DNA from 3 places in the Enterocloster sp. genome. Region 3 is predicted to be linked to each of the others. Evidence: riboswitches for the same ligand, from Rfam matches in the RefSeq annotation. Region 3 holds a riboswitch; each other region holds the start of a gene.

Region 1 (5,608 bases), on a different contig from region 3:
ATTCAAACGCCTCTTTCTGTACGTTAAGAGGTACGTCACACCACAACGTGTCCAGACCGATTTCCCCCATGACCGGCCATTCTTCCATAAAGGGAAACATTTCCTCTGCCCGATACTTATCGCTGTTCCACGGATGAAGCCCTGTGGCAGGAATGATGACCGGATGCACCTCAAAACGATTGAACAGCCGTTTTAATTGCTCCGCCTCTTTTGGGCTTCCCGCACATATCACAGAAGGGATTCCATCCCGAATGCGTTCCCGGATCTCCTCTTCTGTCCCTATATGAGCGTGGGCATCGATCAGACCATCCCCTTCTTCCCAAAACCTGCCTGCCTCTGTCACATATTGTTCTGCTGTGCTGTTTTCTCCTATTTTCACGTTCTGTCTCCCATAATCTCTCTGTAAATCCTGCGGCGCAGTTCCCCCTGACTGTAAAGCCAGTCCCGGCTCCGGTTCTTTTCTGCAATCTCTATCTCGCTTCCGATCCTGCCTCTGCCGGGATCTAAGATCAGGATCCGATCGGATAGATAGATGGCCTCGTCCATATCGTGAGTCACCAGAAGAACGGTGCGGTTTAATCTGGCTCGGACTCCCAGAAGCCAGTCCTGCATCTCTCCTCTGGTGATCACATCCAGCGCCCCAAATGGTTCGTCCAGAAGCAGGATATCCGCACGGCACAAAAGGGTTCTTAAAAATGCAGCTCTCTGGCGCATTCCCCCGGACAGGGCAGAGGGGTATTCATTTTCATAGCCTTCCAGACCAAAGGCTCCCATCTGTGACAGGGCTTCTTTTTTTACCTGCTCCTGCCCTCCATGGATCCTGCCGTAAAGACACACATTTTCCAAAATGGTTTTCCATGGAAATAAAAGGTCGTTCTGGGGCATATATGCAAAATGCTCCGTAATCCCTCGGATTTCCTGTCCATCTGTCAGGATATGGCCTTTTTCAGGAGCGATCACCCCGGTAAGAAGCTTTAAAAGGGTAGATTTGCCGCAGCCGGAGGGCCCTAAAAGGCTTACAAACTCTCCTTCCCGGATGGAAAATTCCAGACCGTCAAATATCTTTTTGTTTTCATAGCTGAATGTAAGACCGGAAATCTCTAATTTCATTGTATCTGCAGGGAAATGCTCCTGCCCCTCCTTTTTATGGTCTGTCCTGTTTTATCATCCGCCGCATTTTTATTGGGGAAGAAATTCATTGGTATAACACTGATCTGCCGGGATATCCTCTTCAATTACGCCATATTCCACCAGAAAATCCGTGTAATTATCCCATACAGAATCCTTCATTTCGCCCCAGCGTTTTGTATCCTCCATGTATTTGCCTGCCAGATATTCCTGTGACATGGTAAGCATTTCCAGAGAATAATCCGGTGCATATTTATGAAGGATCTCTGCGCTTTCCTTTGGATGTTCGATTGCATACCGATATCCCTTTGCAGTAGCCTCCAGGAATTTCTTCGTCATTTCCGGCTTATTTTTCAGCGTATCCTCACTGGCGATAATAACAGGGGTATAGTAATCCAGACGCTTGTCCAGCTGACGCAGCTCCATATAGTTGATAGGAAAATCATTCAGCCGGCATTTTATATTGTCCCATCCTTCAAAAAACCACATAACGTCAACCTTATCCTTCAGCGCCTCAAAGCCGGAGCCGTCTGAAATCACCATATCCAGCTTTGAAAAATCCCCTCCGTCCTTTGCCATCACTGCCTTTAACACGGCCTCCTCTCCCGGACCGCCCCAGCCTGCATAGGTTTTTCCCTCAAAATCCTTCGGAGAATGGATATCCTTATCCCCATAGGTCACAAAGCCTGAGGTATTGTGCTGGATCAAAGCTGCAACCGCTTTAACCGGAAGAGGATCGGCCGAGGTTCGGGCTATGGTCACATCCTCCTGATAGCTGATGCCGAAATCTCCCTTTCCCACAGCAATCAGCGTAGCTGTGGCTCCCTCTGTAGGCTCCACGATACTCACATCCATTCCGGCCTCTTTGTAATACCCCTGATCCAGAGCCACATACATTCCTGTGTGGTTGGTATTGGCAACATAATCCAGAATTACCGTAACATTCTCGGGGTTCTCTCCTTCTGCCGACTTCTCAGAAGCAGTGTCTGCACAGCCGGACAATCCTGCTGCAACTGCTGCAGCCAAAATCCCTGCCGCTATCTTTCTCACAAATATTCCATAGTTTCCCATCTCTTATTTCCTCCTCTTTCTTTCATAGGGAAGGCAGATCCGCCCAAGCAGGCGCACAGCCCCATTCATGCACAGGCTGAGACCAATGATCACAGCCACACAGGCAAAAACCTTGTCCAGCATATATCCGTTTTTTACCCGCAGCAGATAATATCCAAGTCCCTGCTGGGAACCAATCCACTCTCCTACCACAGCCCCGCTGATACTGTAAGTTGCAGCCACCTTAAGACCGGACAACAGCGCAGGAAGGGCAGCAGGAATTTTTACCAGACGGTACGCTCCCCATTTTCCCGCACCATAGGAACGTACCAGGTGAACGTATTCCTCATCCACACGGGACAGGCCGTCTGAAAAGCTCACCGCCACAGGAAAAAAGCACATCAAAACCACGGTAAGAATCTTCGGGCCGGGACCAAAGCCCATGTAGATGATCAAAATCGGGGCAAGTACGATCATGGGTACGGTCTGAGTAACGACCAAAAGAGGGTATATGCCTCTTTGCACTGCCGGAAACCGGTCCATAAGGATTCCCAGGGCCAGTGCCAAAATCAGAGAGATCAGAATACCAGCCAGTGCCTCCAATACCGTCACGGCCCCATGGGAAGCCAGAACCGGCCATTCTTCTCCCAAAGCAGCAGCTATGGCTGTAGGTGCGGGAAGAATATAGAGAGGGATATGAAACAGCCTTACCGCCAGCTCCCACAGGAGTAAAATCACCAGAATATAACCTGCCGGAGCCATCCGGCTGCTTACCTGCTTCATGTTCAATCTTATCCTCCTTATATGTTAAAAGGCCTCCATCCCGCAGGACAGAGGCCAAAAGCATTCATATACTCTGTATTTCCCTACGTTGGCATTATCCAAATCAGGTTATGGGTCGAAATTACAATTTCCTCTCAGCCTGTATACAGGCTCCCCTGTTGTCTTATTCCTCTGCCGCGGCATTTACCTCCGGCAGCAGCATGTAATTGTTGTCGCGGTCCGAGTCGTCGATCATGGCGTCCAGCTCCTTTAACAGATAACTGTCCGGCATATTTCTCTCCCACCAGCGGTAGCCCTTGGAACTTCTTATACCCTTTGCATCGATGCGGCGTCCGGCATAATAATCAATATAAACGGAAGCATACACCTCTGCCATGGAGTGCTCCACGTCATTTCCCAGATTCTTTACAATACCCCGGATCTGGTCAATGATCAGCTTCTGGATATAGAGCTCCGACCAACCCTCAAAATCCAGAAGATCCGGATTCTGGCTTCCGGTACGCGCCGCCCAGGCCGATACATCCACTGCCTTTGTGCTGTATTCCATACTGCCGTCCCGCTTCCATTCCAGAAGCGCATACTGACAGGGCGGTATGCTGAGTGCGTCCGTGACAATCTCCATGATTCCGTATGAATCATCTGCCGCTCCCGGTTCTGCCTTATGCTTGCGGATCCGCTGAACATGAAGGTGGCCGCTTAAGTACAGCGGCAGTTCATACTTCTGGAACAGCTCGATCACATCGCCATTGTTGTTCATGGCACACTGGGTCGTGTACATCCGGCTCTGAGCCAGAAGATTGTGGTGGCCGATGGGAAGAACGTTTATCCCATCTTTCTTTGCCTTTTTAAGCTGTTCATCTGCCCACTGGAAGGTTTCCACCTTAAGCTGCCCTTCTACCATATTCTTAGGCTCATACTGGCAGGTATCCAGCATCAGGAGACGATTTCTCTCATCCAGCTGATAGACATAGCTCAAAGAAGCATCATCCCGGCTGATAGCCTGGTCGTAGCCGTACATATGGTAAATATTGTAAAATTCTTCCGGCGTCACCGGATCTGCCTCTGCCTTTTCCTCACCAAAATACACGGCTGCATGGGGATTGTTGATATCATGGTTTCCGGGAACAATAAGTACCGGAATCCCGGCGTCCTGTACCCGCATAAGCCCTCTGGCCAGCTCCTCATGGTTTATCTTTTCCCCATTCATGGTGATATCGCCGCTTAAAACCAGAGCCGAGGGATGTTCCTCTATGACCTGATCCATAAATGCTTCTAAAAGCTCCGGCAGATATTCCACCACCTTGCCGTCTCCCCGCTCCACAAAAAGCTGAAAGGCGGCTCCGCCGTCATCTGCCTGGGCGCTCTGATAGTGAAGATCGGTCGCAAGGATCAGCCTGGGCGGCTCATAGGGAACCTCCTCCGGAACAGAAGGAAAAATCTGGGGAAGCTCCTGCTTCCATCCATAGTATCCTTCTTCCCTCTCTACGGGAACATCGCTTTCCTCTTCCTCCGGACCCGTCTCTGCTATGTCCTCTTTCGTTTCCTCTTCCTCTGCAAAATCGATTTCCGGTTCTGTATGGTCTGTGCTTTCCTCAGCCACAGTCCCTGAGGGTGCATTGTTTTCTGTCATTTCCTTTAAAAGGTGCAGTACCCCGAGGCATACCATGATAACCATGGCACACATCAGGGCACTTATGATCCAGGTTTTCTGTTTCATCCGTTATATCCTGCTTTCCATTTCCGAACCGGGGCTAAATAATCCCCAGCTCCTTCATGGCATACGCAATCCCGTCCTCCTCTACTGTCTTTGTAACAAAGGAAGCATAGGGCTCCAGCACCGGGCTGTGATGGCCCATAAGGACACAGTTGGAAGCATATCGGAACATGGACAGGTCATTGCTGCTGTCTCCGAACACATAGGCGTCTTCCAGGGAAATGCCGCAGTGCTTTAACACCTGGTCAATAGCGGTTGCCTTTGAATGACCTCTTGGCACACATTCATAAAAGCCATTTCCCCGGTCAATGATCTCCATGTCCTTCATTCGTCCAAAAAGTTCTTTGGGACGGCTGTTTTCATCGGATCCAAGATAAATCTTGTCAAACACATAGCCTTCATCCTCCCAGTCATGGGGAATGACACAGCCGCCTGCCCGGATCGCATTCTTAAGCTCCTCAACTCTTGGGATGCGGGAAGGCGTTTTATGCATATAGCACCCTTCTGTTCCCTCCAGGATGCCGTCCAGGCCGCACGCATCAATATCGCGCTTCATCTGAAGCCCCCGTTCATAGGGAATCGCGTGGCGGTAGAGAATCTGATCCTGAACTACCACACAGGTGCCGCAGCCGCAGAGAAAGCCGTCTGCCTCTACCTCAGAGCGGATCTGAGACAGGTGGCAGTACACGCGGCCCGTATTGATAAATACAAGATGGCCTCTGCGTCTGGCTTCCTTAAGGGCTTCCTTTGCGCTCTCAGGAATCTGCCGCGTCTTTTCAGAAAGAAGGGTTCCGTCTATGTCAAAAAATAATGCCTTCATTTTATTCATCATCCCTGAATACAATGGTATTTGTTTCCTCGTCCATGCTGTCTACGATCGCAAGGGACTCCAGACGGATCCCCTCGGAACGGATCAGATCTCCGCCTACCTGG
Region 2 (5,608 bases), on a different contig from region 3:
GGATCTGGATAAGCCCCAGATCCTGGTAGAGAGCACCTTCGGGGACAGCCATCCGGGAAGCGCCCATCTGGATCAGTTTGTAGAGGAAGCCATGAGAGGAATCACCGACGCAGGAGCAAGAGGCGCCAGATATTATACAACGGATATCTGTGACGGCATTGCCCAGGGACATGACGGCATCAACTATTCTCTGGCTCACCGCGATATGATCGCAAATATGATCGAGATCCATGGAAATTCCACCGGCTTTGACGGCGGCGTATTTATTGCCAGCTGCGACAAGTCCGTACCTGCATGCCTGATGGGACTGGCAAGATTGGATATGCCTTCTATCGTGATCACCGGAGGCGTGATGGATGCAGGCCCTGATCTCTTAACACTGGAGCAGATCGGTATGTATTCTGCCATGTGCCAGAGAGGAGAGATTACAGATGAAAAGCTTACCTATTATAAGCACCACGCCTGCCCTTCCTGCGGAGCCTGCTCCTTTATGGGAACCGCTTCCACCATGCAGATCATGGCTGAGGCTCTGGGTCTGATGCTCCCAGGTTCTGCCCTGATGCCCGCTACCTGCGAGGACTTAAAGGAAATGGCCTACAAGGCAGGAAAACAGGTAATGGAGCTTGTAAAGAAGGGAATCAAGGTCAGCGACATTGTAACAGAAAAGGCCTTTGAAAATGCCATTATGGTACATGCTGCCATCTCCGGCTCCACCAATTCCCTGCTCCATATTCCGGCCATGGCCCATGAGCTGGGTATCGAGATTGATGCAGATACCTTTGACCGGATGCATCGGGGGGCTCATTACCTTCTGGATATTCGCCCCGCAGGCAAGTGGCCGGCACAGTTCTTCTACTATGCAGGCGGCGTTCCTGCAGTGATGGAGGAGATCAAGTCCATGCTCCACCTGGATGTGATGACCGTTACAGGAAAGACTCTGGGCGAAAATCTGGAGGACTTAAAGAAAAACGGTTTCTATGACAAGTGCGAGAGCTATTTAAAAAAATGGGGCTTAAAGCGCACCGATGTGATCCGTACCTTTGACGAACCCATCGGCACCGACGGAACGGTGGCGATTTTAAGAGGAAACCTGGCTCCGGAAGGCTCCGTTGTAAAGCATTCTGCAGTGCCGAAGGAAATGTTTAAGGCTGTATTAAAGGCAAGACCATTCGACTGTGAGGAAGATGCCATTGCAGCAGTGCTGTCCCACAAGATCCGGCCGGGTGATGCGGTATTTATCCGCTATGAGGGACCAAAGGGCTCCGGTATGCCTGAGATGTTCTATACCACAGAGGCCATTTCTTCTGATCCGGAGCTTGGAAAGACCATTGCTCTGATTACAGACGGACGCTTCTCCGGCGCTTCCAAGGGACCGGCTATCGGCCATGTGTCTCCTGAGGCCGCAGATGGAGGCCCCATTGCCCTGGTAGAGGAAGGGGATCTGATCCGCATTGATATTCCGGAGCGTGTTCTGGAAATCGTGGGAATCCACGGTCAGGAGATGACGAAGGAAGAGGTAGATAAGGTTCTGGCAGAACGCCGTGCGGCATGGAAGCCCAAGGCTCCGAAGTATACAAAGGGCGTGTTAAAGATTTATTCCGAACACGCGGTGTCTCCTATGAAGGGGGGGTATATGGTTTAAGAGTCGTGTGGGCCTCCCGTTCAGGCTCTCAGGGCTCCGGTTTCCGGCCATAAGAAAATCTAAGAGGATGCAATTTTTCTAAATGCAAAAGCCATATCAAAAACTCGCTGCGCTCAGACAGGTTTGATATGGCTTTTAACGAAAAATTGTATCCTCTAATATTTTCTTATGGCCTCCAAAGTCGCCCTGATAGCCTGAATGGGAGGCGGCGGAAGGGATGGCGGGAGTGAGATTTTGGGGATAGAAATGTATGGGGATTGACGGGAGTGAGGGATGGGGGTATGATGGTAGAGTTGACACAGAGATGTGGGAGGTGGAATTGGTGATATTTATTGGAGGCGTGAGCCAGGGACAGAAGATATTGAGTGAGGGGCTTGTGCGGCTTTGCGGGAGCTGTGGGAGCCATGGGCGGTATCAGGTGATCATGACGTATATGTATTTTAGCTTTTTCTTTATTCCGCTGTTTAAATGGAACCGGCGTTATTATGTGAAGATGGACTGCTGTGAGGCGGTTTATGAACTGGATCCGGTTGTGGGCAAGGCTGTTTTGAGAGGGGAAAACCCTGATATTGCAGAGGCAGACCTGCGTCTGGTGCAGGCGGGACGGTACGCCAAAACCTGGCAGGAGGGCTCTAAAAAGCCTCATAAAAAGTGTATGAGATGCGGGTTTGAAACAGATGAGGATTATAATTACTGTCCGGTCTGCGGAGGACGGATCTGAGAAATGTAGGATGCAGAATGCCTGTGGATGTGACAGGGGTTCTGCATTTTTTGGTGCTGTGGGAAGAAAACTTGTGTTTTGTTGCAGAAACAACGGAATTATTCTTAGAGATGTATTACAATGGCGGTATCATTAGCAGACAGGGAGGTTTGCTGTGAGGGCATATGGAAGAATTAAAAAAGGAGAGCGGATTATGATTAGAAAGATTATTAAGATTGACGAAGAGAAGTGTAATGGCTGCGGAGCCTGTGCGGCTGCCTGCCATGAAGGTGCGATAGAGATGATAGACGGCAAGGCGAAGCTGACCCGTGAGGATTACTGTGACGGACTGGGAGACTGCCTGCCTGCGTGTCCGGCAGATGCCATTGGGTTTGAGGAGAGAGAGGCTCCGGCATATGATGAGGCGGCTGTTTTGGCGGCTAAGAAAAAGACATCCTTTGAGCCGCTTCCCTGTGGCTGTCCGGGAATGCAGTCAAAGAGTATTCAGAGGGAACGTAATGCATGCAGTGAGCCAGTTGTTTCGGTTCACAGCCAGCTGTCACAGTGGCCGGTACAGATTAAGCTGGCTCCGGTGAATGCTCCTTATTTTGAGAATGCGAACCTTCTGGTGGCAGCGGACTGTACGGCTTATGCTTATGGAAATTTTCATAATGAGTTTATCCGAAACCATGTTACGCTGATCGGCTGTCCCAAGCTGGATGCGGGGGATTACAGCGAAAAGCTGACGGAGATTTTGGCAAATAATAACATTAAAAGCGTGACGGTTGTCCGTATGGAGGTGCCTTGCTGCGGAGGAATTGAGCAGGCTGTAAAAAAGGCTTTGCAGATAAGCGGCAGATTTATTCCCTGGCGGGTAGTAACCATTTCCACAGATGGGAGAATATTGGAATAAGCAGGGGGAGTTTTAAAAGAAATGGAAATCGCTTGACATATCCCGTCTTCCAGTGATATGCTGAGATACAACAGGGAGCTTGTGGAGCAGGCTGAGAGGGAGTAATCGAACTTCGACCTATCGTACCTGATTTGGGTAATGCCAACGTAGGGAAATATTTCGGCTGGATGTGAACATTGGTTCATGGGAGTGTATACACGGTCCGTTCCTTATGGGGCGGGCCTTTTGTATTGCAGGGATCCGGAGAAATTGCGGGAAGCAGGTTTTTTAGATTTTGGCATACAGACCCGTCCGGCAGCCTCTTTGGGAAGCGAAAACGTGCTTCAGGCACAGAATACAAGGAGGAAGAAAGATGGAATACACCACACAGATGGATGCCGCCAGAAAGGGCATTGTGACAGAGGAACTGAGAAAGGTGGCAGAGAAGGAGCATTTTGAGGTAAATGAGCTCATGGCTCTGGTAGCAGAGGGAAAGGCGGCAATTCCTGCCAATAAGAATCATCGCTGTCTGGATCCTAATGGAATCGGTTCTATGCTAAGGACTAAGATCAATGTGAACTTGGGAACCTCCAGAGACTGCAAGGATCTGGATATGGAGCTTGAAAAGGTAAACTATGCAGTTGGAATGGGCGCTGAATCTATTATGGATTTAAGCTCCTGGGGCGATACGCAGAAGTTCAGGAGAAAGCTTACAGCAGAGTGCCCGGCGATCATAGGAACAGTGCCGATTTATGACGCAGTGGTTTATTATCATAAGCCATTAAAGGATATTACCACAGAGGAATGGCTGAAGATTGTGGAAATGCACGCTGAGGACGGAGTGGATTTTATGACCATCCATGTAGGAATCAACCGCAGGACCGCACAGCGCTTTAAGGAAAATAAGCGCCTGATGAATATTGTATCCAGGGGCGGTTCCATTATTTTTGCCTGGATGGAGATGACGGGAAAGGAAAATCCGTTTTATGAGCATTATGACCGGATTCTGGAAATCTGTCGGGAGCATGATGTAACCATCAGCCTGGGAGATGCCTGCCGCCCGGGATGCATTGACGATGCCACAGACATTTCACAGATTGAAGAACTGGTAACGCTTGGAGAACTGACCCGCCGGGCCTGGGAAAAGGATGTACAGGTAATCGTTGAGGGGCCGGGCCATATGCCCTTAAACCAGATTGAGGCCAATATGAAGATCCAGCAGACCATCTGCAAGGGCGCTCCCTTCTATGTGCTGGGTCCTCTGGTAACGGATGTGGCTCCCGGATATGACCATATTACTGCGGCCATCGGCGGGGCGATTGCAGCCTCAAGCGGAGCTTCCTTTTTGTGCTATGTGACGCCGGCGGAGCACCTGCGGCTTCCGGATCTGAATGATGTAAAGGAGGGAATCATCGCTTCCAGAATCGCAGCCCATGCGGCGGATATTGCAAAGGGAATCAAAGGCGCTGCGGACTGGGATCGCCAGATGAGTCTTGCCAGAAAGAAGCTGGACTGGGAAAAGACCTTTGAGCTTTCCATTGATCCGGAAAAGGCCAGAAATTACCGGGCGTCTGCAAAGCCGGAAAAAGAGGATACCTGTTCCATGTGTGGCAATTTCTGTGCAGTGAAAAATATGAACCGGATTTTAGACGGAGAAATTGTAAGCATTTTTGATGAGTGATTTAAGAGAGAATGAGGGAAATCAGATATGAAATTTGACAGAAGGCAGCTTATGGTTTACGCAGTGACAGACCGGGCCTGGACCGGGAAAATGAGCTTGTGCGAGCAGGTAGAGGCTGCGTTAAAGGGCGGAGCTACCATGGTGCAGATGAGGGAAAAGGGCCTGACGAATGATACGGTGCAGGATTATCTGGAGGAGGCTCGAAGCCTGCGGGCTCTCACGGAGCGGTACAAGGTCCCTCTGATCATTGATGATAATATAAAGCTGGCTCTTCTGTGCGGTGCTGACGGCGTCCATGTGGGACAGAATGACATGGATGCCGCACAGGCCAGAGCGCTCCTTGGGCCGGATAAGATTCTGGGCGTTACAGCGAAAACAGTGGAGCAGGCCCTGAAAGCTCAGGAGCAGGGAGCAGATTATTTGGGAAGTGGAGCCGTATTCGGCACCTCCACCAAAGCCGACGCCCTTCCTATGACTATGGAGCGGTTGGGAGAGATCTGCAGGTCCGTTTCCATCCCGGTTGTGGCAATCGGGGGGATCTGCCTGGAAAATATTGGAAAGCTTAAAGGCAGCGGGGCAGCCGGAGCGGCTGTAGTGTCCGGGATCTTTGGGGCAGAGGATATTGAAGGAACGGTCAGACAGATGAGAGAGATGGTTGGGGAGTGGGGGAGGCATTGCCCATAAGGACGAATA
Region 3 (5,608 bases):
AATCCTTTGACACATTTCCTGTGACACAGGGAGCATCCCATACGATCTGGCCCTCTTTGAACATATAAACGTGCTGGCCTCCCAGATCGACCTCAACATAGGTAGTTCCCCAATCCATTCCCTCTCTGGACGCAGCCTTCTGGCTGTAAACAGGCTCTCTGTCGGCCTGAGCCTGTCCTTCGCTCCAGCAGCTTCCCGAAGAAACCAGCTCCATAAGGGCTGCCGTCTCTGCTGCCTGATTGATCTTCCAGCCATAGGGGCCTGTGATCTCTGTCTGACCTCCTGCTGCCTTTGTTACGGTTCTGGCTGTTCCAGCTGTGTCATATCGGGAAGCCAGATCCTTTACGAAAGCTGCTACCTTTTCCTGATCAACCGTAATCTTTCCCTCTGATACCCCCGTGATCCAGCTGGCCATGGTTTCTCCTGTCAAAAACTCCTCTGCCTCTCCGAATACATAACGGAGCTTTTTTTCTCTCCGGCTGTTCATGGCATCACAGAGATTCTTCAAATGTTCATCACTTTCCCACAGGCTGACGGTTCGGTAGCAGCCTTCTGCCTCCAGATCCAATTCATTTCTTCCTGCCTTTACAGCCTCATTTACTGCCAAAATCGTTTTTTCCCGATCCACATCATTTCCCTGTACTGCGGGAACAATGGAAAATGGCTTTCCTTCCTCATAGGGTGAAATCGAAGCGTCCTTTGTAACTGTAACAGCGCTGCTGTTTAATACGGAAAGTGCTTCAATGGCCTGATCCAGCTTTTCCTGGCTGTAGGAGGGAGCAAGCGCTGCCTGATGTGAATTGTCTACCGAGGGGCCGGATTGCCTCCCCCCTTCGTTCTGAGCCTTCAGGATAGCATCCAGATCATCTGTCAACGCAACCTGATAATCAATTGCTTCTCCCCGGATCACCTCCCTGCTCCCGTCCTTTTTTATGACAGAAAGCTCGTATTCGCCGGCATAAAATCCCTGGATCCGTTCTCTGGCCTCCTCCGGTGTGAGTCCTCCCACACCTACGCTGTTGATCCTGGTACCGTCCACAAACCGCGAAGCGTCTTCCTGAGCTCCCGGGGAAGAAACGGCAAAAAAAGCAGACAAAGAAACGGCTGCCAGAAAAAGAGCAGTTTTATTTTTACGCATAAAAACATCCTTTCTGATATAAAATCTCATATTTTATTCTAGCATACTTTTCCTTCTGTGCATCTTACAATTGCCTACAATTTTTATTAAAAAATGTAAAAGAGACCCCCCTTCCCGAAAGATCTCCTTTGAAATTGATCAGTCAATGACCTTAATGCTGTCGATCACCGGCTGATTATCCTTTGCAACTGTACCATTATTATCCTCTACCTGAGTATCCTTACAGATTGCGTCCACAACCTCCATACCATCGGTTACATAGCCAAAGCAGGCGTATTCACCGTCCAGGAACGTACTGTCCTCATGTACAATAAAAAACTGGGAGCTTGCACTGTCCTTCATCTGGGAACGTGCCATGGAAATGGCGCCTCTTGTGTGAGATAAGTCATTCTCTACACCATTGGAGGAAAATTCTCCTTTGATTTCCCGTTCTGAGCCTCCCATACCATTTCCCATGGGATCTCCTCCCTGAATCATAAATCCGCTGATGATCCGATGGAAGGTAAGTCCGTCATAAAATCCCTGTTCTGCCAGATCCATGAAATTTGCCACTGTGATCGGGGCGCTATCTCCGTTCAGCTCTACGAAAATGGTGCCGTAATCCTTTACATTGATCTCTATATGGTGCTTTCCGGCTGCAGCCTGCAGATCCAGACTCTCCTTATGACCTGCTGTACTCTTTTCATCTGCCTGGGCTGTTCCGTCTTCCGCTGCTGTCTCTTTCTCAGACTCTGCTGCTGTTTCTGCCTTTGTGGTTTCTGCCTCTGAAGAAGCCGCTGCTGTCTCCTTTGCTGTTTCCTTTGCATCTGGTGTACTGCCGCATCCGGCCATAAATACTGCTGCTGTCACTGCGGCCAGGCAGACTGTCATCCATTTTTTCATCCTGTATTCCTTCCTTTCCCGTCCGTTCATCTGCCCCTTTTTTCTGATAAGAGGCAGCCAGATCATTGTACCATTCCGGATATCCACAAGTAAAGGACTTTATAAAAATATCACAGTTTAGTCACAATTTGCCTAAAGCACTGTGCTTAATATTCTCCCCTGACAGCAAAGCCGTGATCCATGGGGCCGCTTCCCCTTCCCAGATCAAGCTGTGCTTCCAGGGCAGCAGAAAGATACCGCTTCGCCTGAGCGACTGCAGCCTCCAGTTCCATTCCCTTTGCCAGGTTGGAAGCAATGGCGCTGGACAGGGTACAGCCGGTACCATGGGTATTGGGATTGTTGATCCTTTTTCCGTAAAGCCAGATTCCATGGCCCATTCTGTATAAATAATCATTAGCATCATTGATCCGGTGCCCTCCCTTTAAGAGCACACTGCAGCCATATGTCTGTGAAATGATCCTGGCCGCTGTTTCCATGTCCTCTTCAGACCGGATTTCACAGCCGGAAAGCACCTCTGCCTCCGGTATATTGGGCGTCGCCAAAGCTGCCAGAGGCAGCAGCCGCTCTTTCAGCATCTCCACCGCATCTTCTCCTATGAGTCTAGCTCCGCTGGTGGCTACCATCACCGGATCTGCTACAATATGTTCCGCCTGATAAAAGCTCAGGCGCTCTGCGATCACCTTGATCAGCTGTGCAGAAGATACCATGCCGATTTTTACCGCATCCGGCCGTATATCCGTAAATACTGCATCCAGCTGCTTCTCCAGAAATTCCGGCGCCACCTCCATGATAGCGCTTACACCGGTTGTATTCTGTGCTGTGAGAGCCGTGATGGCGCTCATTCCATATACTCCATTTGCCAGCATAGTCTTTAAATCCGCCTGGATTCCTGCTCCTCCGCTGCTGTCGCTGCCTGCTATCGTCAATACCGTTTTCATTTGAATCTCCTTTCTGTTTACAAAAAGGGAACGATCAAGACTCACAGCGATAAAACATACTTCGGCTGCCATAAAAACGAATCTCGCAAGCAGGATTCTCCGCCTGCGGCGGGTCGCATCAGCGACATAATCCCACCCCGGCAGGTGCACTCTCTCTTTAAAAGCTTCCCTACGTTGGCATTATCCAAATCAGGTTCACGGGTCTAAGCGCTGTCAGCTTACTCTCAGCCCGCTTGCGCGAGCTCCCCTTTTTATATTACTTTTTATTATAATCCTTCTGTCCTAAAAAGCAAGAGGGATAACCGGCCTTAAACCAGTTATCCCTCTCTCATATCACATCATTTCAGCAGTCAGCGGAGAGTTTTCCAAATCCTCCTAAACTATTTTATCCGCAACAGCTTCCCAGAATCTCTGTTAAACCATTTTTACTGCCGGTATGACAGCGGATCACATTTGTTTAAACTTCTTCTATTTCCGAAAGATTTTGCATACTTTGCAAACTGATTGCTATCGTAGACATATTATGGAACATTGCAGTAGTCGTAGGCTGTATCATTCCTCCCACTCCTAAAAGAATGAGTAATGTGTTAATACCCACTATTTCTTTATAGTTCCTGTTTATTCTTCTCATCAATGCCTGACTGAGATACTTCAATCGCACAATCTGATATAAATTATCAGCCGGAATCGTAATGTCTGCAATTTCTCTGGCAAGTTCTGACCCATCGCTGACTGCAATCCCTGCGTCCGCCGCTGAAAGTGCCGGAGAATCGTTGATCCCGTCGCCTACCATGAGTACCTTCTTTCCTTTGGCTTTTTCCTTCTCAATAAACATGGCTTTGTCTTCCGGCAATACCTCTGAGTAGTACTCATCAACACCTGCCTTTCGGGCAATGAACGCTGCTGTACGCTCATTGTCTCCCGTCATCATAACAACCTTCTGAAATCCTGCCCCTTTCAATGCTCTCACTACGCTCGCGCTTTCCTCCCGCAACGGATCTTCAATACAGATCACTGCTGCAAGAACTCCGTCTATCGCCAGATATAAATGAGAGTATTCTTCCGGGAGGCTTTCAAACTGTTTCTGATATTCCTTCGGAACAGTACATTTTTCATCATCGAAAATAAAATGTGCACTGCCTATAAAGACACGTTTTCCCTCTATACTGGAAGAAATACCATGAGCTACAATATACTCCACTTTCGAGTGCATTTCCTCATGTTCAAGTCCTGCTTTTTTTGCCGCAGATACTACTGCCTTCGCCATAGAGTGCGGAAAATGCTCTTCCAGACAGGCCGCTATACGAAGCAGTTCATTTTCACCTGCTTCACAAAATGGAACGATCATTTTCACGGTAGGCATAGCTTTTGTAAGCGTGCCTGTTTTGTCCAGTACGATCGTTTCCGCTTCTGCAACCGCTTCTAAAAATTTTCCGCCCTTTACCGTAATATCATAAGAGCCTGCCTGACGAATTGCAGACAATACCGCAATCGGCATTGTGAGTTTTAACGCACAGGAAAAATCTACCATAAGCACAGCTAAAGCCTTCGTGATATTTCGCGTAAAGAGCCATGTAAGAGCTGTTCCTGCGAAGGTCACCGGAACTAATCGATCTGCAAGTCGTTCTGCTTTTCCTTCCAACGAAGATTTCAGCTTTTCAGACTCCTCGATCATCTCAACAATCTTCTCATACCGAGAAGAACCCCCGGCTTTTTTTACAGTAAAAGTAAGTTCCCCTTCTTCCAGAACGCTTCCGGCATATACATATCCTCCTGCCTTTTTCAAAACCGGGAGCGGTTCACCGGTCAGAGAAGACTGATTTACCATTCCTTCGCCTTCGCATACCACCCCGTCAAAAGGAATAACATTCCCCATGTGAACTACGATATTATCCCCTTCTTTGATTTTTCTGGAATCAACAAGTACTTCCTGTTCTTCACTTTTCAGCCAAACCTTCGACACATTCAAAGACATACTGCGTGCCAGATCTCCTACCGATTTCTTATGTGTCCACTCCTCCAAGGTCTCTCCAACTCCCAACAGGAACATAACGGAAGCAGCCGTATTAAAATCACCTCGCAAAACAGAAATGCCAATAGCTGATGCATCCAACACTGCGACTTCCAGCTTCCGCCTTGCAAGACTCTTCCAGCCTTCTTTTAAATAATGTACAGCCTTCCATAAAACCACTGCTTTTCTGACCGGATATGGCAGAAAGATTTTACCGGCATAATGAAAAAGAACTTTACCAATCAGTTTCTCCTGATAAATATCATTCAACTGTCTTCCAGAATTTGTTAACACTTCATCCGGAACTTTTACAGACGTATATCGGAATTTTCTTAAAGCCTGAATCAACAGCTCTCGTTTTCCTGAAAAGCAAACGCAGGCATCGGCCGTCCTTCTATAAACCTTTGCCTGCGTGACATATTCCAGCGTATCCAAATAATACAGTAATGTATCGGCCTCTTTATAAGACATTTGTTTCTGTTCCATATGAATACGGATTCTTCCCGGAATCTCATGCTTTATAGTGAATTTCAATTACGCTTCCTCTATTTCAGGATCAGCATGATCCTCTACTGTATCTTCCTGTACAGAGGCAGCTTCTTCCGCGGCGCGCCTCTCATTGATCTGCTTTGCTTCTGC

The links. Region 3 has a riboswitch for thiamine pyrophosphate ahead of thiD (bifunctional hydroxymethylpyrimidine kinase/phosphomethylpyrimidine kinase). Riboswitches for the same ligand answer to the same signal wherever they lie in the genome.
Region 1: another riboswitch for thiamine pyrophosphate. It lies ahead of ACZM6M_RS08050 (ABC transporter permease); the one in region 3 lies ahead of thiD (bifunctional hydroxymethylpyrimidine kinase/phosphomethylpyrimidine kinase).
Region 2: another riboswitch for thiamine pyrophosphate. It lies ahead of thiC (phosphomethylpyrimidine synthase ThiC); the one in region 3 lies ahead of thiD (bifunctional hydroxymethylpyrimidine kinase/phosphomethylpyrimidine kinase).

What each region holds. Positions count from the first base shown of each region.
Region 1 covers NZ_DBMACH010000006.1:51,747-57,354, forward strand. Annotated here, with positions in the region: gene ACZM6M_RS08035 (TatD family hydrolase) at 1-379, opposite strand, end outside; gene ACZM6M_RS08040 (ABC transporter ATP-binding protein) at 376-1,110, opposite strand; gene ACZM6M_RS08045 (ABC transporter substrate-binding protein) at 1,180-2,199, opposite strand; gene ACZM6M_RS08050 (ABC transporter permease) at 2,203-2,961, opposite strand; TPP riboswitch at 3,025-3,128, opposite strand; gene ACZM6M_RS08055 (metallophosphoesterase) at 3,125-4,678, opposite strand; gene ACZM6M_RS08060 (HAD family hydrolase) at 4,713-5,519, opposite strand; gene ACZM6M_RS08065 (xanthine phosphoribosyltransferase) at 5,497-5,608, opposite strand, start outside.
Region 2 covers NZ_DBMACH010000006.1:139,713-145,320, reverse strand. Annotated here, with positions in the region: gene ilvD (dihydroxy-acid dehydratase) at 1-1,642, shown strand, start outside; gene ACZM6M_RS08460 (zinc ribbon domain-containing protein) at 1,965-2,363, shown strand; gene ACZM6M_RS08455 (ATP-binding protein) at 2,557-3,255, shown strand; TPP riboswitch at 3,317-3,426, shown strand; gene thiC (phosphomethylpyrimidine synthase ThiC) at 3,608-4,915, shown strand; gene thiE (thiamine phosphate synthase) at 4,943-5,599, shown strand.
Region 3 covers NZ_DBMACH010000001.1:265,519-271,126, reverse strand. Annotated here, with positions in the region: gene ACZM6M_RS01385 (L,D-transpeptidase family protein) at 1-1,138, opposite strand, end outside; gene ACZM6M_RS01380 (peptidylprolyl isomerase) at 1,277-2,020, opposite strand; gene thiD (bifunctional hydroxymethylpyrimidine kinase/phosphomethylpyrimidine kinase) at 2,167-2,958, opposite strand; TPP riboswitch at 3,107-3,217, opposite strand; gene ACZM6M_RS01370 (heavy metal translocating P-type ATPase) at 3,416-5,503, opposite strand; gene ACZM6M_RS01365 (DUF6110 family protein) at 5,504-5,608, opposite strand, start outside.